DNA from 2 places in the Saccharothrix sp. CCNWYY140 genome. Region 2 is predicted to be linked to the other one. Evidence: riboswitches for the same ligand, from Rfam matches in the RefSeq annotation. Region 2 holds a riboswitch; the other holds the start of a gene.
The links. A riboswitch is a leader RNA that binds a small molecule or an ion and turns the genes downstream of it on or off. The one in region 2 is predicted to bind thiamine pyrophosphate.

Region 1 (12,649 bases), on a different contig from region 2:
CGGCAGCAGGCGCTCCCGCAACGTCACGACCTGCGGCAAGTCGACATCGACCCACAGGACGTGCGGGCCGGGGTAGAGGCGGAACACCCGCGTGTCCAGCCCACACGCCAAGTGCAGGACGGTCGCGTTCTCATGAGAACCCAGGAAATCCCGCGTCCAGCCGTCGAGCTTCTTGGCCCGCATCGCCACACCGGCCGCCGAAGAAGCGTTGATGCCGGTCCGCCGGAAGTCGTAGTCGATCCTCCGCACGGCATCGAGGGCCGCGGTGTCGTTCAAGATCGGCTTGCGCGAGCGGCTGTCCAGCGCACGCGCGTAGAGGGTGGCGAGCATCGTTTCAGGCGCGCCGGTGAGCGTGATCCGTTCACGGTCCACCCCACCGACGCTAGCCCTCTAGCCCTCCAGTCGCCACAGTGGCGACACCGGTCCGACGCCGCCACCCAACGGGTAGGCCGCCGCGACCGACTTCACGATGAACTCCTTGCCGAACGCGACCGCCGTGGGCACGTCCTCACCCCGCGCCAGCCTCGACGTGATCGACGACGCCAGCGTGTCGCCGCTGCCGTGGGTGTGCTTGACGTCGTAGCGCGGCCCGGGGAACTCGATGAACTCCGTCCCGTCGTACAGCACGTCCAGGCAGCCCGGGTCGTCCCACAGGTGTCCGCCCTTGACCAGCACCCACTTCGACCCGTACTCCAGCAGCACCTCGGCGGCCTTGCGCTGGTCGTCGTGGGAGCGGACCTCGATCCCGGTCAGCAGCCGCACCTCGTCGAGGTTCGGCGTGATCAGGGTCGCGCGCGGGAACAGCTTGCCGCGCAAGGCGTCCAGGGCGTCGTCGCGCAGGAGCTGGTGGCCGTGCATGGACGCCGCCACCGGGTCCACCACGAACGGGATCGACCGTCCGATGTGGACCCGGTCGCACGCGTCGGCCACGGCCTCGATGATCGCCGCCGACGCCAACATGCCGGTTTTGGCCGCGTCCACGCCGATGTCGCCCGCGACCGCCTCGATCTGGGCGGCCACCACGTCCGGCGGGATCTCGGTGTACCCGGTGACGCCCAGGGAGTTCTGCACGGTCACGGCGGTCACGGCGGTCATGCCGTGCACGCCGCACGCGAAGAACGTCCGCAGGTCGGCCTGGAGGCCCGCACCACCGCCGGAGTCGGATCCGGCGATGGTGAGGGCCTTCGGTGGGGTCACGGACATGTCAGTCCGTCACGACCGGCAGGTAGACCTTGTTGCCGTGGTCGGTGAACTCGTGCGACTTCTCCTCCATGCCCGCCTCGATCGCCTCCACGGTGGACAGTCCGCGCTCCTCGGCGTACTTCCGGACGTCCTGGGTGATCTTCATCGAGCAGAACTTCGGCCCGCACATCGAGCAGAAGTGCGCGGTCTTGGCCGGCTCGGCGGGCAGGGTCTCGTCGTGGAACGAGCGCGCGGTGTCGGGGTCCAGCGACAGGTTGAACTGGTCCTCCCACCGGAACTCGAACCGCGCCTTGGACAGCGCGTCGTCCCAGTCCTGCGCGCCCGGGTGGCCCTTCGCCAGGTCCGCCGAGTGCGCCGCGATCTTGTAGGTGATCACGCCGGTCTTCACGTCGTCCCGGTTGGGCAGGCCCAGGTGTTCCTTCGGGGTGACGTAGCACAGCATCGCCGTGCCCAGCCAGCCGATCTGCGCCGCGCCGATCGCCGAGGTGATGTGGTCGTAGGCGGGCGCGATGTCGGTGGCCAGCGGCCCGAGGGTGTAGAACGGCGCCTCGCCGCACCACTCCTCCTCCAGCCGCACGTTCTCCGCGATCTTGTGCATCGGCACGTGCCCGGGACCCTCGATCATCACCTGCACGTCGTGCGAGCGGGCGATGTGGGTCAGCTCGCCCAGCGTGCGCAGCTCGGCGAACTGGGCCTCGTCGTTGGCGTCCGCGATCGAGCCCGGCCGCAGGCCGTCACCCAGCGAGAACGTCACGTCGTAGGCGCGCAGGATCTCGCACAGCTCCTCGAAGTGCGTGTAGAGGAAGCTCTCCTTGTGGTGCGCCAGGCACCACGCGGCCATGATCGACCCGCCGCGCGAGACGATGCCGGTGACCCGGCGCGCGGTCAGCGGCACGTACCGCAGCAGCACGCCGGCGTGCACCGTCATGTAGTCCACGCCCTGCTCGGCCTGCTCGATCACGGTGTCCCGGTAGACCTCCCAGGACAGCTTCGCCGGGTCGCCGTTGACCTTCTCCAGCGCCTGGTAGATCGGCACGGTGCCGATCGGCACCGGCGAGTTGCGCATGATCCACTCGCGGGTCTCGTGGATGCGCTTGCCGGTGGACAGGTCCATGATCGTGTCGGCGCCCCACCGCGACGCCCAGACCATCTTCTCCACCTCCTCCTCGATCGAGGAGGTCACGGCGGAGTTGCCGATGTTGGCGTTGATCTTCACGAGGAACTTCTTGCCGATGATCATCGGCTCGGCCTCGGGGTGGTTGCGGTTCAACGGGATCACGGCGCGGCCGATGGCCACTTCCTCCCGCACGAACTCGGGGCTCATGTTCTCGCGCGCGGCGATGAACGCCATCTCGGGCGTGATGATCCCGGCCTTGGCGTAGGCCAACTGGGTCACCGCGCCGTTGATCGGCTCGCGCGCGGCGACCCAGTCCGCGCGCAGCTTGGGAAGTCCACTGTGGACGTCGATGGTCGCGTCGGAGTCGGTATACGGACCGGAAGTGTCGTAGAGGTCGACGTGCTCGCCGTTGGTGAGCTCCACCCTGCGGAAGGGGACCTTCACCCCGTCGGCCACCTCGCGGTAGACCTTGCGCGAGCCCGAGATCGGGCCGGTGGTGACAGTCGGCTTCACCGAACGGTCGTCAAGTGCCGTCACGACATTCCTCCCTACGCCGGCATTACCCGGTCAGGTTCAGGCGGTCGGCGGCACCGGAGTCCCCTCCAGCCGCCCTCTCAGCCCGCTGTGGCGCAAGCTCCCGCGTGTGTTGAGTTGTCCGCCTGACCATAGCCACGACCCCGGTCGGATGCCAAGGCCGACCCGGACGGCCCACGGCGGCACGCGGATGCCAAGCACCCCCCTTTGCGCGTACCTTTCTCCGCGTGGCTGATCACCAGCCCTTCCCGCCCGGCGCGCGGCGCGTGACGCGTCCCGCTGCGGTTTCGCCGTGCCCGTCGTGCGGCGAGCCGGCCGGGCGGAGCTACCCGTCCTGCCGGTACTGCGCCGAGCTGGTCGACCAGTACTGGCTGCTGGACTGGCAGGAGCTGCTCGCCGCCGAGAAGCTCGCCGAGGGCGGGGCGGGGGAGAAGGAGCTGGCCGAGCTGGTGCTGGCCGACGAGGTGGGCCGCCACCCGTGGACGTGCACCGACTGGGCGATGACCCTGGTGACCTGCGCGCACTGCGGCGAAGAACCCGCCACAGGTCCCGTGGACTGCGTTAGGTGTGCCACGGCGGACGAGCTGCGCTGGGCGTGGGACCACGCCGGCTACCCGCACGCCATGACCGCCGGCGAGCACGCGTTGCGGGTCGCGCGAGCGGTGTTGCGCGCACCGCACCGGCGGCGGGCGACCGTGGTCGGCGCGTGGCGGCTGCTGATGCCGTTCCTGCTGGTCGGCGAGCTGCCCACGGCCGGCCAGGTGCGGCGCATCCGGGCGCACGTCCTCGCGGGCGCGTACGCCGAGCTGGCCGGCTGCACGACCCACGTCGAACTGGCCGGGTTCCCCGAACTGCCGTGGCGCCGGTCAGCGCGGGTCGAGCACCAGCCGAAGCCCAAGCCCGACCAGCACCGCCCCGGACACCCGCTCGACCGCCCGCCGGACCCGCGTCCGGGCCAGAAGGCCGCGGACCCGGTCTAGGACACCCACGACCACCAGGTACCAGAGCGTGTCGACGGCCACCCAGACCAGCGCGAACAGCAGCAACGCGCCCCGGCCGGCGTCCGCGGGCGGGAACTGCGGCAGGAACGACAACGCGAACACACCCACACCGCCATCGTCACCCCGCCGTCCAGGGCTTTTCGGCTCAGTCGTCGTCCTCGTCGTCGGCGAAGGGGTCCTCGGAGGTCGCCGGGTCCCAGGACAGGCCGGGCACGCCCCACCCGTTCGCCTTGATCATCTTCTTCGCCGCCCGCTTGTGCCGGCCCACGAGCCGGTCCAGGTACAGGTACCCGTCGAGGTGGTCGGTCTCGTGCTGGAGGCAGCGCGCGAAGAACCCGGTGCCCTCGACCTCGACCGGCTTGCCGTCCCCGTCGAACCCGGTGACCTTCGCCCAGGACGCCCGCCCGGTCGGGTAGGACTCGCCCGGCGCCGACAGGCACCCCTCGTAGTCGTCGTCCGGGTCGGGCATGCCCAGCGGCACCTCGGAGGTCTCCAGGACCGGGTTCACCACCACACCCCGGTGCCGCACACCCTCGTCGTCCGGGCAGTCGTAGACGAACACCCGCTGGTCGACCCCGATCTGGTTGGCCGCGAGCCCCACGCCGTGCGCCGCCGCCATCGTCTCGAACATGTCGTCGATCAGCGTGCGCAGCTGGTCGTCGAAGACCTCGACCGGCTTGGTCGGGTGGTGGAGCACGGGCTCGCCGGCGATGACGATGGGGTGGACTGCCATGCCGACAAGCGTATCCGGGTCAGGACGCGCCGAGGCGATGAACCGACCCCGACCAAGATCACGTGATTGAATGGCAGCCACGCACCAGGTAGGGCTGAGGAGCCAGATGGACGCCGCAGAGGCACTGGCGCCGGCGGAGGGGCCGGACGACGGTTTGGACGACCGGGAGCGCGCGATCCTGGCCTTCGAACGCCAGTGGTGGAAGTACGCGGGTGTCAAGGAGCAGGCCATCAAGGAGCTGTTCGACCTGTCCCCCACGAGGTACTACCAGTTGCTCAACGCGTTGCTGGAGAAGGAAGAGGCGTTGGCGGCGGACCCGATGCTGGTGAAGCGGCTGCGCCGCTCCCGGACCGGCAGGCAACGAGCCCGCGCCGCCCGCCGGTTCGGCGTCGAGCGCCCGGGTGTCGAACGCCGATGAGCAGCCCGGAGCCCGCACGTTCCGCCCACCCCGCCCGCGCCGCGGGCCTCGCGCTGATCGGCGTGGCGGCCCTGGCCCTGGTGATCGGCGTGGTGAGCCTGTTCACCGGCGGCGGCGACGACCAACCACCCGGCGCCCAACCCACCGGCAGCTCCAGCGAGACCGCCACCACCACGGAGTCCCCGGGCACCGGCACCCCGACCGAGCCGCAAACCACCACGGCCTCCCCGACGACACCGGCACCCACCACCACGACGGCCGCCCCCACCGGCACCGCCGGCACGACGGGCACCCCGCCACCCCCGGTCACCGTGCCGAACAAGGTCCCGGTGCGCGTCTACAACAACAGCGACATCCCGAACCTCGCGGCACGGGCATCCGACGACGTGCGCAAGGTCGGCTGGGACGTCGTCGAGACGGGCAACTACTCCCAGGGCGTCATCCCGACGACCACGGTGTACTTCCGCCCGGGAACCGACGAGGAAGCCTCGGCCCAGCAACTGGCCCAGGCCCTGCGCGCCGAGGTCAAGCCCCGCTTCGACGGCATCGAAGGCGCCCAACCGGGCATCATCGTGATCGTCACCAGGGACTACGAAGGCCCTTCCGGCAAGATCTGATCTTGTCGTACCCCCGTGGGACAATGGAGACGGGGGCCGGAGGCTGGCCCCCGCAAGCGTTTGCTCACACCTTCCGCGACTCCGCGTAGGCCTCCAGCGCCGCCAACTGCACCGGGTCCAGCGAAGGCCGCACCGCCGTCCGCGCCTTGGCCAGGTGGTCCGCCGTCACCTCCGCCGCCGACAGCGACTCCCGCATCGCGGTCAACGCCGCCTCCCGCACCAGCGCCGCGCAGTCCGCCGCCGAGTACCCGTCCAACTCCTCCGCCAGTGCCGACAAGTCGACATCGGCCGCCAACGGCGTGTTCCGCGACGCCGCCCGCAGGATCTCCGCCCGCGCGTCGGCGTCCGGCGGCGGCACGTACACCAGGCGCTCCAACCGCCCCGGCCGCAGCAGTGCGGGGTCGATCAGCTCCGGCCGGTTCGTCGCGCCCAGCACGATCACGTCCCGCAGCGGCTCGACGCCGTCCAACTCGGTCAGCAACGCCGCGACCACCCGGTCACCCACCCCCGAGTCCGACGACTGCCCCCGCCGCGGCGCCAGCGCGTCCACCTCGTCCAGGAACACCAGGGCCGGCGCGGCCTCGGCGGCCCGCCGGAACAGCTCCCGCACCGCCCGCTCCGACTCGCCGACGAACTTGTCCATCAGCTCCGCGCCCTTGACCGACAGCACGTTGAGCCGCCCGCTACCCGCCAGCGCCCGCACCAGGAACGTCTTCCCGCACCCCGGCGGCCCGTACAGCAGCAGCCCGCGCGGCGGCGCGACACCCAGCCGCGCGAACGAGTCCGGGTACTGCAACGGCCACAGCGCCGCCTCGGTCAGCGCCTGCTTGACCTCGGTCATGTCGCCCACATCGTCCAACGTCAGCCCGCCGGTCCGCAGGGTGTCCGAAGTGGACATCGAGATCGGCCGCACGGTCTCCAACGCGCCCAACAGGTCCTGCTGTGCCACATGCGGCTCGTCGACATCCCGCTGCCGCAACGCCGACCGCACCGCAGCCTCCCGCCGCAACGCCACGAGGTCCGCCGCGACAAACCCAGGCGTCCGATCCGCGACCACACCCAGGTCCACATCGGGCTCCAACGGCACATCCCGCAACAGCACCCGCAGCAACTCGGTCCGCCCCACACCATCCGGCAGCGGCAAGACCAACTCGCGGTCCACCAACTCCGGCACACGCAGCCGCGGGTCCACCGCCTCGGGATGCGCACTAGTCACGACCAGCGCAAACCCCGGCCGCTGAACAGCCTCACGCAACGCGTCCAACACCACCGTCGCCACCGGCGGCGGCTCCGAAGCCGGCAACAACGCCTCGACATCGGTCACCAACAGCACCGCAGGCGACCCGGCCGACGCCAACGCCTGCCTCAACCGCGCAACCGTGTCGTTGGCCTCCAACACCGCGATGCTAGGCGCGGCCACCTCCACAACCGCCGCCCCAACCCCTTGCGCAACGGCCCGCACCAACGTCGCCTTGCCAACCCCTTCCGGCCCACTGACCAGCGCCGCCAACCGAGGCGCCGCCCCCAACCGAGTCAACAGCTCGGGATGCTGGAACGTGAGGTCAAGCCACTCGGTCAGCCGACGAGCAGCATCGTGCTGCCCCACCAGATCCGCCACCGGCACGGCCTCCACCACAGGAGGGGCCGGAACACTCTTCGGCGGCACAGGATCACCCGTCCGAGCCCCGTCCCGCCACCCCACCACCGTCGAGGGCTGCACCGCCACCACCCCAGCGGGCTCGACGGACGTGATCGTCAACAACTCGTTGGTCCACGTCATGCCGATGGCATGCGACAACTTCCGCCGCGTCTCGCTCACGTCCACCCCGGGCGGCGGAGCCAAGTCCTGGGGCAGCAACGAGACGGCGTCCCCGACAGTGAGCACCTTGCCCGTCAACGCCATCCGCAACGTCTCAGGCGTCAACGAGGTACTGGCCAACCGCGACCCAGCCACAGTCACCACCCGAGCCCCAACCACCTCGACCGGCGCCACGACGACCTCGGCCCCTTCGACAACCCCGAGGTTGGACAACGTCACGTCATCCACGAACACCACCCCGGGCGGCCCATCCCCAGCGGCAGCCAACGCGGCGGACACCCGAGCCCCGGTCAACTTGACGGCATCCCAGGCCCGCAACCCCAAGGCATCCAACACCTCACGATGCATCCGCACCACGCCACGCCGGGTGTCGAGGGCCGAGGGAGACAGACGAGCCGTCAACGTGATCACGCCAAGAGCCTAAGCCGTACCCCCAAGGACCCGACCGGCCAACACCCCAAGCCACCCCCGCAGCCCACGCGCCCGCAGGGCGCACGCTTTTCACGGAGCTCGCGCAGCAGACCCCCCAACTTGGGCTTCTTCCGTCATCCCCGTATGGCCTGCCCGAAGGGCTACCACAGATTTTCGGGGTTGCAGCCGAAATTTTTGTGAGGAACGAGCAAAAATTTTAGCGGCAACCCCGGAAATCTGTGGTTGGCTCCGCCAGGCCATACGGGGATGACGGAAGAAGCCCCCGCCCTTGTTCTTTCGTCCATCCTTGGCGGCCTGCCCGCCGGCGAGGCGCTTTCAAGCTTTTAGCTTTTCGCTTTTCGCTCTTGAAAAAGAGAACCGGGAGCAAAGGCATGGCCTCCGGCCCCCGGTTCAATCATCCCACGGCACACCGACAAAAACCGGTAGCCAACTCTCAGGTCACCCCGGCCAGCCGCCCTCAGGACCGGTGGTGCCGCCGAAGGCCGATCTGCCGCCAGCCCCGACGCTTCCCACCACCCGCGCCACCCGCGCCACCAGGCCCACCAGGCCCACCAGGAGCCCCGGCCCCACCAGGCGCGCCATTGGCCTCAGCCGCCACCCGAGCCGGATCCACCGCCCGACGAGGCCGCCGAACAGCCCGCATAGCCGCCCCAGCGACCCGCCCACCCAACGGCTGCCGCAACCCCAACCGCCGAGCCGCCACCCCATGAGCCCGCTTGATAGCCCGCCGATCCGCAGCAGGCACCGACCAGGCCTCCGGATGCTTGGCCAACCACCGATACCGCCGAACCGAATACGGCAGATGCGCCAGGTACACCAACGAAGCCGCGATCAACGCCACCAACGGGAACGTGATGATCGCCGCCGCCAACAACGCCACCCCCACCAACAGCGGAGCAACGGCCCGCGGCGGGACCTTGATCGTCTTCACCGACAGCGTCGGGATGCGGCTGACCAGCAGCAATGCCACCGCGACGGTCCACAACCCGACCACCCACGGCTCCGACCACCACCCCGGCCGGCGGAACTGCTCCTCCAGGATCAGCGGCAGCAGCAACAACAACCCACCGGCCGGCGCCGGCACGCCCACGAAGAACTCCTTCGCGAACGGCGGCTGCTCGACCTCCAGCAGGGTGTTGAAGCGGGCCAGGCGCAGCACCATGCAGACCGCGAAGATCAGCGCCACGACCCAGCCCTCGCGGCTGGAGTCGAAGCGCCACACGAAGATGACCAGCGCGGGCGCGACGCCGAAGGAGATGGCGTCGGCCAGCGAGTCCAGTTCGGCGCCCATCTTGCTGGTGGCGTCCAGCAGGCGGGCGATCCGGCCGTCCAGCCCGTCGAACACCGCGGCCATCGCGATGGAGGCGATGGCCGCGCCGTAGAACCCGTTGATGGCGAAGTACACCGCCGACAGGCCCGCGCACATCGCCAGCACGGTGATGGCGTTGGGCAGCAGCCGGACCCCTGGGCCGCTGGGAGCCATGTGCGTCAGCCCTCCGGGAGCTCGGCGAGCACGGTCTCGCCGCCGATGGTCTTCTGACCCGCCTCGACCAGCACCCGGCTGCCCGCCGGCACGTAGAGGTCGACGCGCGACCCGAAGCGGATCAGGCCGTAGGTCTGGCCGGCCGCGACCTTGTCGCCCTCGACGACGTGGCACACGATCCGCCGCGCCACCAGGCCGGCGATCTGCACGACCACGACGTCGTGGCCGTCGAACGACCGCAGCCACACGGTGTTGCGCTCGTTGTCCTCGCTGGCCTTGTCCAGGTCGGCCGACAGGAACTTGCCGGGCCGGTAGCTCACCTGCTTGACGGTGCCGGACACGGGCACGCGCTGGACGTGCACGTCGAACACCGACAGGAACACGCTGATCCGCGTCATCGGGACCTCGCCCAGGCCCAGCTCGGCCGGCGGGACGGCCTCGACGACGTGCGACACCGTTCCGTCGGCGGGCGCCACGGCGATGCCGGGACGGGTGGGCGTGGTGCGCTTGGGTTCGCGGAAGAACCACGCCACCCAGGCGGTCAGCAGGGCGCCGACGACACCCGCGCGCTTGGAGAAGCGGCGCAGCAGGAGGGTGGCGACGGCCGCACCCAGCACGAACGGGCGACCCGCGGGGTTCATCGGGGGGACGATCCCCTTGGCGAGGTCGAGGAAGTGGGAGACGGCACCACTGTTGTTGTCGCGATCGACGGTCATGGCTCTTCCGGGTCGGGGCACGTGTCATTCGACCGGCCACACGCTACGCCGGCGGCACCCGGCCCCGTCCGGCGTGCCCGTGCGTCCCCCGACGAACGCACGCGCACCACCGGACGAGCATGCGTCGAGTGTAATCCCCGTCACATGGCGTACTCAACGTCAGCGTGTGAGCGCTCTGTCACACAACGCGCTCACCCGTTCGCGCACCAGCGACACGTTCGTCGGATCTTGAACGGCCGGTGCAACCACTTCAGGTGCGTCCACGGTCGTCCCGTCCACCAGCACGACCTGCCACGGTCCGCCCCAGTCCAGCCGGAACGACGCCCGCCCGGACCGCACCAGCTCGTCCAGCAGCACCGCGCCCAGCAACTGGGTCACCACCTCGACCAGAGCACGGTCACGCTCCTCGACGGGCACCGAGTCGCTCAGCAGGTGCGGCGCCAGCACCCCCAACCGCCCCTGCTCCAACCCGGTCAGCAGCCCGTCGAGCGTCCCCGCCGGCGCGAACCCGCTCTGCTTGCCCGCTTCGACCAGCAGCCCCGCGAAATGCGCCACGTGCGCCGCCCCAGCCCGCTGAACCACCTCCGGCCAGTCCGCGACCGGCCCGAGGTCGTCCCGGATCATCCCCCGCTCCAACTCCGCCAGCCCTGCGACCAACGTCCACGCCGGCTCATCAGCCCCACCGACAACCCCGCCCCCAGCGGCAACCCCGCCCCCAGCGGCAACCCCGCCCCCAGCGACAACCCCAGCGGCAAACCCGGCCCCACCGGCAACCCCAGCGGCAACCCCGGCCGCACCGGCAGCCCCCGCCACGTCCGGCGAGGGCAACGCCTCCATCGCCGCGATCCGCTCCCGGATCGGCGGGTGGCTGTCGAACACCGACGCGGGCTGCTCGTCCAGCAACCGGTCGGCGACCTGCCCCAGCTCCGCCCGCCGCCGCGGGTCACCCAGGAACGACCGGAACCCGGCCAGCACCTGCGGCGTCCGCCCGGCCGCGGGCGCCAGCGACACGTAGTCCTCGTGGTAGGCGTCCCAAGCCGCGTCCAGCGACAGGATCTTCCGCAACGCCGACTGCGCGGTCGCCCGACCGGCAGCGGCCACCGAAGCCGCGTCCGCGTCCAGCTCCTGCCGCCGGTTCACCGACGCCGCGACCCGCGCGTACAGCCTGGCGTAGGCGGCCAGCGGACGGGCGAGCAGCGTGTCGCCCAGGTTGTCCACGGTGTGCGCCAGGGCGTTCTTCGCGCGGTAGGTCAGGGCGGACAGCTTGGTGTGCCCGCCGCCGTAGTGGCCCAGCTCGTGCGCCAGCACCGACCGCAGCTCGCCGACGGTCAGCCCGGCCAGCAGCGGCAGGCCGATCATCAGGTACCGCGGACCGGGCCGGAGCCCCAGCAGGCCCGCCTTCTCCCACACCGCCGCGTTGACCTCGGGCACCAGCCGGATGTCGTCGGGCGCACGGGTGCCGGCGATCACCGCAAGCTCGTCCACCACCCGCCACAGCTCGGGCTGCTGCTCCCGGGTCAGCGGCACGCCCTCGGGCTCCGCGCGCAGCTTGAGCGCCTTGTAGACCGCGCCGGCCACGGCCAGCGCGATGCCACCGGCGATCACGGCGACCTTGATGGCGCCGACGCCGAAGTGCCCGGTCGTCATCGCGACCACGGCGACCGTGCCCAGGCCCACCGTCAACCCGAGCACGATCACGAAGAAGCCGACCAACAGGGACACGGCCAGGATCGGACGCGCCATTCCCCCCACCCCACTTCCGAAAAACCCGACAGGAACCGTCCCCGCGGACCCCCAGGCGGGCACTGCGGGCGAGATCTTCGCAGATCAGGCGGCGGTTCCGAACGGATTTCGCACAGCGGGCCGAGCGGGTTCCTCAGAGGAAGCGGACCAGCACCTCGTCACCCTCGGCCAGCGCGGTCACGTCCTCGGGCACCTCGATCAGGCAGTCGCTGATCGCCAGCGCCGACAGCAGGTGCGACCCCGGCCCGCCCACGGGCGTGACGACCCTCCCGGACACCGGGTCGTACTTGCCGCGCCGGAACTGGGTGCGCCCCGCCGGCGAGGTCAGGCCGGCGCTCAGCCGGGCCTTCGCCGTCGGCCGCTCGACCTGCGCGAACCCCAGCGCCGCGCGCAGCGCGGGCCGGATGAACACCTCGAACGACACCTGCGCGCTCACCGGGTTGCCGGGCAGCGTCGCCACCGCCACCCCCTGGTAGCGGCCCGCGCCCTGCGGCCCACCCGGCTGCATCGCGACCTTCGTGAACTCCACGCCCCGCCCGGTGAACGCGTCCTTGACCACCTCGTACGCGCCCGCGCTCACCCCGCCCGAGGTCAGCAGCAGGTCGAACTCGGCTAGCCGCGCGCCGACCGCCGCGTGGAAGGCGTCCACGTCGTCGGGCACGAACCGCAGCAGCTCCGCCTCGCCGCCCGCCTCCCGCACGGCCGCCGCCAGCATCACGCCGTTGGACTCGTAGATCTGCCCCGGCAGCAGCTCGGTCCCCGGCGACACCAGCTCCGACCCGGTCGACAGCACCAGCACCCGGGGCCGCCGCCGCACCGGCAGCACCGCGAAC
Region 2 (6,722 bases):
ACACAAGCAAGAAGCCCAGGCAGAGGTGTGCCGTGCGGCAGCTTCATGAAAAGCATGGCGTGCGGTGAAGTGGTGGGAGGCAGGGTGCTGTTGCGGCTGGGCGAGGGGTCTTGCTGGGTCAGCCGGCTTCGCCCACCAATTCCTCCAAGGCCGGGAGGGCGTTCAGGAGGGCGGTTTGGTGTTCTGGGGGGAGTTCTTCGATTCGGCGTTGTAGTTCCTGGACGCGGGCCGAGCGGACGCCCGAGACCATTGTCACGCCCTCTGGGGTGGGGGTGGCCAGCCAGGCTCGGCCGTCTTGGGGGTCTGGGTCGCGTTTGACGTAGCCGGCTTCCACCAGGGCCGCGACGATGCGGGACAGGGTGGGGGGTGCCACGCCCTCCTTGGCGGCCAGGTCGCCCAGGCGCATGGGGCCGCAGCGCGCGAGTGTGGCGAGCGCGGACACCGCGCCGGGGCCGAGTCCCGGGGACCCGGTGCGGCGCAGCAGCCGCGACAGCCTGCCGATCGCGAGGTACAGCCGGGCGGTGGCGTCCTCGACCTGCTCGGCGGCCATCGCACCTCCTACGGACACGAAGGATGGGATGAAGCATCCATCATGCCGGGTGGCGCGGCGTGCGCCACCGCCCGTCGGGTGATCAACGCATCAGACGTCCGGCGCAGGGCTGGACGCGTGGGCCCAGAAACGCTGGGGGATCCGGCCCGCGAGGCGGGCCAACCTGCCCGCTTCCACGCCGGCTCGCATGGCCGCCGCCATGCGCAGCGGGTCCTGGGCACGGGTCACGGCAGTGGCCAAGAGCACAGCGGAGCAGCCCAGTTCCATCGCCAGGGCCGCGTCCGAGGCCGTGCCGATGCCCGCGTCCAGGATCACCGGCACGCCCGCGCGGGCCACGATCAGTTCGATGTTGTGCGGGTTGCGGATGCCCAGGCCGGTGCCGATGGGGGAACCGAGCGGCATGACGGCCGCGCAGCCGATGTCCTCCAGGCGGCGGGCCAGGACCGGGTCGTCGTTGGTGTAGGGCAGGACCACGAAACCGTCGTCCACCAGCTGTTCCGCGGCGTCGACCAGTTCGATCGGGTCGGGCAGGAGGGTCTGCTCGTCGGCGACGACCTCCAGCTTGACCCAGTTGGTCTCCAGCGCCTCCCTCGCCAGGCGCGCGGTCAGCACGGCCTCCGCCGCGCCCCGGCAGCCGGCGGTGTTGGGCAGCACGTCGATCCCCAGGCGGCGCAGCAGGTCCAGCACGCCGCCGCCCGCGGAGTCGAGGCGGCGCATGGCGACCGTCGTCAGCTCGGTGCCCGACGCCACCAGCGCCTTCTCCAGCACGGCCAGGTTGGCCGCGCCGCCGGTGCCCATGACCAGCCTGGACCCGAACTCGCGCCCGGCGATGACCAGCGGATCGTCCACGTTCAGCCTCCCTGCACAGCGGTGAGCACTTCGACGGCGGCGCCCTCGGGCACCGGGGTGGACGCCCAGGCGGCGCGCGGCACGACCTCGCCGTCCAGCGCCACCGCGACGCCGGTGGCCGGCGCGCCCAACAGGTCGAGCACGGCCGCGACGGTCGCACCCTCGGCCAGTTCCCGTTCCTGACCATTCACCCGAGCCTTCACCCGTGTCCTCCTTCGCGAGCTTCCCGGAGCAGGTCGAGCACCCGCCGCGCGGTCACGGGGGCGAGCAGCAGGCCGTTGCGGTGGTGCCCGGTGGCGGCGAGCACGCCGGGTTCCAACCACCGGATGACCGGCGTGTTGTCCGGGCTGCCGGCCCGGAACCCGGCGGCGCACTCGGTCAGCGCGTACTCGGCGACCGCCGGCCACACGACCTCGGCGTCGCGCACCAGGTCCCGCACGCCGGCGACGGTCACGTCCGCGTCGAAACCGGTCTCGTACTGGGTCGCGCCGAGCACCAGGCCGTCTTCGCGGGGCACCAGGTAGACCGGGCGGCCGGAGACGTGGGCGCGGAGGGTGTGGGACGGGGGTGGCAGTGCGCCGGGTCTTGTTCTCAGGCGCAGGATTTCGCCTTTGATCGGGCGGATCACGTCTTTCAGCGCGGGGTGCAGGTCGCGGCTCCACGCGCCGGCGGCGATGACGGTGAAGTCTTGGTCCACTGTGGACTTTTCGGTGAAGCGGACGCCGTTCTCCGCGCAGGCGCGGCGGAGGGCGTCCAGCAGGGTCCGGTTGTCCACGGAGAGGTCGCCGGGGACCGAGAGTCCACTTCGGACTGCTGGGCCGAGACCCGGTTCCAGTGCACGGAGTTCGCGCCTGGTCAGGCGGTCGGCTTTGCGGCCCATGCGGGCCAGGTAGGCGCAGAGCTGGTCCAGGACCTCGGCGTCCGCGGTGTCGATCGCCACGGCGAGCGTGCCGACTGGACTCAGCGGGACGTCCAGCGACGCCGCGAAGTCCGGCCACAGCTCCAGCGACTCGACGCCCAGTGCCAGCACGTCCTCGTCACCGGGCCACGCCTCGGTGATCGGCGCGAGCATCCCGCCCGCGACCCACGAGCCGCCGTGCGGCGACGCGCGGTCGACCACGGTCACGTCGAACCCGTCCCGCGCCGCGAACCACGCGGCGGACAGCCCGATGACGCCGCCGCCCACGACGGTGACCCCACTCGCACTTGCCAAGGCACTCACGCTCCCTGCGCCGGCATGACCCGGATCAGGTTCGACGGTCGGAGCGAACCACGCTCCCTCTCAGCCCGGTGTTCTCCAGGCTCCCGTGCGGACCACGTCCACCGTAGCGCACGATTCCGCCCGGCGGTTACCGTCCCGGGCGTGCCAGGACTCGACGGAACGCAAATCAGGCGGCGGCTCGCCGACTCGCTGCTGTATCTCTGCACGCCGGCGCGGCCGGACCTCGCGGACTTCGCGGACGCGGTGCTCGCGGGTGGCGTGGACATCGTGCAGTTGCGGGACAAGGGGCTCGAAGCCCGCCAGGAGATCGCCGCGCTGGAGGTGCTGGCCGAGGCGTGCGCCCGGCACGGCGCGCTGCTCGCGGTCAACGACCGGGCCGACATCGCGCACGCCGTGCGCGCGGACGTGCTGCACCTGGGCCAGGACGACCTGCCGGTGCCCCTCGCCCGCCGCATCCTGGGCGAGGACGTCGTGATCGGCCGGTCCACGCACGACGTCGAGCAGGCTCGGGCGGCGGCCGTGGAGCCTGGTGTGGACTACTTCTGCACCGGCCCGTGCTGGCCGACGCCGACCAAGCCGGGCCGGCCCGCGCCGGGCCTGGACCTGGTGCGGGCGACGGTGTCGGAGCGGCCGTGGTTCGCGATCGGCGGGATCGACCGCGAGCGGCTGCCCGAGGTGCTGGACGCCGGGGCGTCCCGGGTGGTCGTGGTGCGCGCCATCACGGAGGCGGAGGACCCGAAGTCCGCCGCAGCTTGGTTGAAACTTCAACTAAAGGGCGTACAGTCGTAGTCGTGATGCCTGTGCTGTACCTGGGCCACGGGGCGCCCCCGCTGGCCGACGACGAACGGTGGACCGGCGAGCTGAGGTCGTGGTCCGCGACGCTCCCGCGCCCGGAGTCGATCCTGGTCGTCTCCGCGCACTGGGAGGCCAACCCGCTGACCCTGGGCGCGACCACGACCGTGCCGCTCACCTACGACTTCTGGGGCTTCCCCCAGCGGTACTACGAGGTCACCTACGAGGCCCCCGGCGCTCCGGAGCTGGCCGCGTCGGTGGCGGAACTCGTGGACGAGCCCGTGCACCAGGACGCCGGGCGAGGGCTCGACCACGGCGCGTACGTGCCGCTGAAGGAGATGTTCCCGGAGGCGGACATCCCGGTGCTCCAGATGTCCATGCCGACCCTGGACCCGCGCCGGCTGTTCGAGGTCGGCCGGCGGCTGGCGCCGCTGCGCGACCAGGGTGTGCTCATCGTGGGCAGCGGGTTCATGACCCACAACCTGAGCTGCGTGGACATGCGCCAGGGTCCCGACTACCAGCCGCCGTCGTGGTCGTCCGAGTTCGACGACTGGGCGGGGCGGGCGCTGGTCGAGGGCGATGTCGACGCTCTGCTGGACTTCCAGCACAAGGCTCCGGCGGCCGGGATCGCGCATCCGCGGACCGAGCACTTCGCGCCGCTGTTCGTGTCGCTGGGCGCGAGTGCGGATCAAGAGGCGTCGACGACCGTCGAGGGCTTCTGGTACGGGCTGTCCAAGCGGTCGGTGCAGTTCGCCTGAGACACGGCATTTCGCTTCAGACGTGCGACACCCCCGGGGCCTGAGGGGGAGGAGGCAGGCCCCGGGGGTGTTTTCACGCGGTGCGCGGTCCGCAGGGGGAGGTGACCGCGCGCCTCAGGTCGTTCAGCCGACGACGAGCCGCAGGCCGTAGACGCTCAGGATCTCGTTGACCGGCTGGAAGTAGGTCGTGCCGCCGGAGGAGCAGTTGCCCGAGCCGCCGGAGGTCACGCCCTGGGCCTGGCCGAAGCTCGTGCCCGCGACCCACGAGCCGCCCGAGTCGCCGGGCTCCGCGCAGGCGTTGGTGCGGGTCAGGCCGGAGACCGTGCCCTGCGGGTAGTTCACCGTCGAGTTCTTGGCCTGGACGGTGCCGCAGCGCCAGCCCGTGGTGGAGCCGGAGCGGCAGATGGTCGCGCCGACCGCCGCCTCCGACGAGCCGCGGACGATGACGTTGGTGCCGTTGTAGCGGTTGACCCACGGGCGCGGGGTCCAGCTGGAGTTCGTGGCGACCCAGCCGTAGTCGTTGCCGGGGAACGACGAGCCGCGGAACGTGCCCTGGGACACGCGGTTGTAGCCCGTGGTGGTCGAGCCGACGCGACCGCAGTGGCCCGCCGTCACGAACCCGCCGGACACGGAGAAGCCGATCGAGCAGCGGCTGGTGCCGTTGATGTAGTACGGGTCACCGCCGCGGATGTCGTACAGGGTGGTCGGGGAGTGCTCGACCTCGACGACCCGCACGGACGGGCTGACGGCCTTGGCGGTCGCCAGGAAGGCGTCGGCCGCCGCGTCGCGGACGTGGCGGTTCACCTCGACGACCACGGAGTTGCTGGTGTCGTCCACGCGCCAGCCGGTGATGGACTGGGGAGCGGACAGGGTGTCGAGGGCGGTCTTGGTCGCGGTCAGCGAGCGCTGCGAGAACGGGACCACCTTGGGCTCCGCGCCGTGCGCGCGAACGGCGTCGCTCTGCGCGGCGTCGGTGACACCGACGGTGAGCTTGCCGGTGGCGGAGTCGATCCAGGCGCCGGCGAACGTGTCGCCGAGCACACCGCGCACCTTCGCCTCGGTCTCACCCGACCTGGTGTCACTCGCCAGACGGAGTCGGGCTTGTTCCGCATTCAGGCCGAGGTCGCGTTGCACCGCTTGGAGCAACTCGGCCGGGTAGCTCTCCGTGTCGGAGGCGGTTGTGCCATAGGGGGCGGCAGGGTCCGCAATCGCCGGTACGCTGAGAGCTGTAGCCGCGCCGGTGGCGAGCAAAGCAGCCGCGGCGAGGCGGGCCGCACTCGTGCGGTTCATTTAGGCGTCTCCCTCATCTTCGGGTGCAGGGAACCCGAGAGCCTGGTTGCAGGGACCGCTCTCGGGGGCTCTAGGGGGACGGGTGGTGGGGCGGCGGCAGGGGTCGCCCCACCCCTTTTCTTTCTCCGGCCGTGTGCGCCACGACCGTCGTCACGTCTTTCCCGGTCCGGGCGCGGGGCGCTCGCAGCTCGTGCATGTGGCGCCTCCTCCCCGGTCATTACCGACCAGTACTCGCCCGTTCGAGCGACGTTATCAGGCTGTTACCTATGACGGCGCAGTCCATCTGAGGGCGAAGTGTGTCACAGCTCACGACCATTTGACTGCGCTGTGTAGCGTTTGACAGTTAACTCTCACTCAAGGTAATGAGACGATCACCGATTTGGGGTGATTTGCCAGAAGTGAGGGTCGGAGCCCGTCATGGCCCTGAAGTGTGAACGCTGCTGCCCTGACTGGGTGACACCACAGAGCTCCCCGCAGTCGTCGGAGTAGTCGTCGACGACGGCGGTGTCGTGGTTGGCGCAACGGACGACCCGGTCGTCGTCGTGGTGGTCGGAGCGGTCGTAGTCGTGCTCGCCGTGGATTCCGGTACTTCACCCCGTTCCGGCACCGGCACCGGTCCGTTGGTAGCCGGCGACGGCACCGCCGTCCCCCGCACCTGCTCAGCACTGCCGAACGCCACAACCCCCACCAAGAACACCAACGCGGCACTCAACCCGGCAGCCGCCCACCGAACGCGAGTGCGCTCGATGGAGTGCTGGTAGACCGCCGCCCCCACAGTGCTCACCACACTCACCACAGCCGCCCCCACCACCGTGCCCGCGAGGTTGAGCTTCACCCCGAGCACAGCAGCGGTAACCGCACCCAACGCCCCCGCGAGCACCTGCGCGGGCTTGATCTCCAACTTCGACTTCTGATCCACCATGACCTCCGGTGGACGGGCAGCCGGCGCCCGAGGTTGGCCGGCGGTGAGGATCGTCTCCATGCGACTCGTGACAATCGACGACATCCGCTCGGCAGCCGCAGCCCTGGAGGGCGTGGCCGTACGCACACCGCTGCTCAGGTTCGACGACGGCCTCATGCTCAAGCCCGAGAGCCTCCAGGCGGTGGGGGCGTTCAAGATCCGGGGTGCCTACAACGCCTTGTCCCGGCTGGCTCCGGACGTGCGGTCACGAGGAGTCGTCGCGTACTCGAGCGGCAACCACGCCCAAGCCGTGGCCTACGCGGCCCGCCTTTTTGGAGTCCCGGCGACCATCGTGGTGCC

Region 1: another riboswitch for thiamine pyrophosphate. It lies ahead of thiC (phosphomethylpyrimidine synthase ThiC); the one in region 2 lies ahead of thiO (glycine oxidase ThiO).

Annotation. Positions count from the first base shown of each region.
Region 1 is NZ_JBBEGC010000063.1:28,075-40,723, reverse strand. Features, by position in the region: gene WBN91_RS24945 (class I SAM-dependent methyltransferase) at 1-372, opposite strand, end outside; gene thiD (bifunctional hydroxymethylpyrimidine kinase/phosphomethylpyrimidine kinase) at 391-1,203, opposite strand; gene thiC (phosphomethylpyrimidine synthase ThiC) at 1,205-2,857, opposite strand; TPP riboswitch at 2,848-2,971, opposite strand; gene WBN91_RS24930 (hypothetical protein) at 3,082-3,834, shown strand; gene WBN91_RS24925 (LysE family transporter) at 3,721-3,957, opposite strand; gene WBN91_RS24920 (peptide deformylase) at 4,001-4,588, opposite strand; gene WBN91_RS24915 (DUF3263 domain-containing protein) at 4,695-5,006, shown strand; gene WBN91_RS24910 (LytR C-terminal domain-containing protein) at 5,003-5,623, shown strand; gene WBN91_RS24905 (AAA family ATPase) at 5,688-7,853, opposite strand; gene pssA (CDP-diacylglycerol--serine O-phosphatidyltransferase) at 8,332-9,357, opposite strand; gene WBN91_RS24895 (phosphatidylserine decarboxylase) at 9,363-10,073, opposite strand; gene WBN91_RS24890 (M48 family metalloprotease) at 10,233-11,816, opposite strand; gene moeA (molybdopterin molybdotransferase MoeA) at 11,950-12,649, opposite strand, start outside.
Region 2 is NZ_JBBEGC010000213.1:24-6,745, forward strand. Features, by position in the region: gene WBN91_RS38375 (MarR family winged helix-turn-helix transcriptional regulator) at 119-550, opposite strand; gene WBN91_RS38380 (thiazole synthase) at 641-1,399, opposite strand; gene thiS (sulfur carrier protein ThiS) at 1,402-1,602, opposite strand; gene thiO (glycine oxidase ThiO) at 1,599-2,612, opposite strand; TPP riboswitch at 2,607-2,718, opposite strand; gene thiE (thiamine phosphate synthase) at 2,763-3,410, shown strand; gene WBN91_RS38400 (dioxygenase family protein) at 3,416-4,171, shown strand; gene WBN91_RS38405 (S1 family peptidase) at 4,295-5,212, opposite strand; gene WBN91_RS38410 (threonine ammonia-lyase) at 6,442-6,722, shown strand, end outside.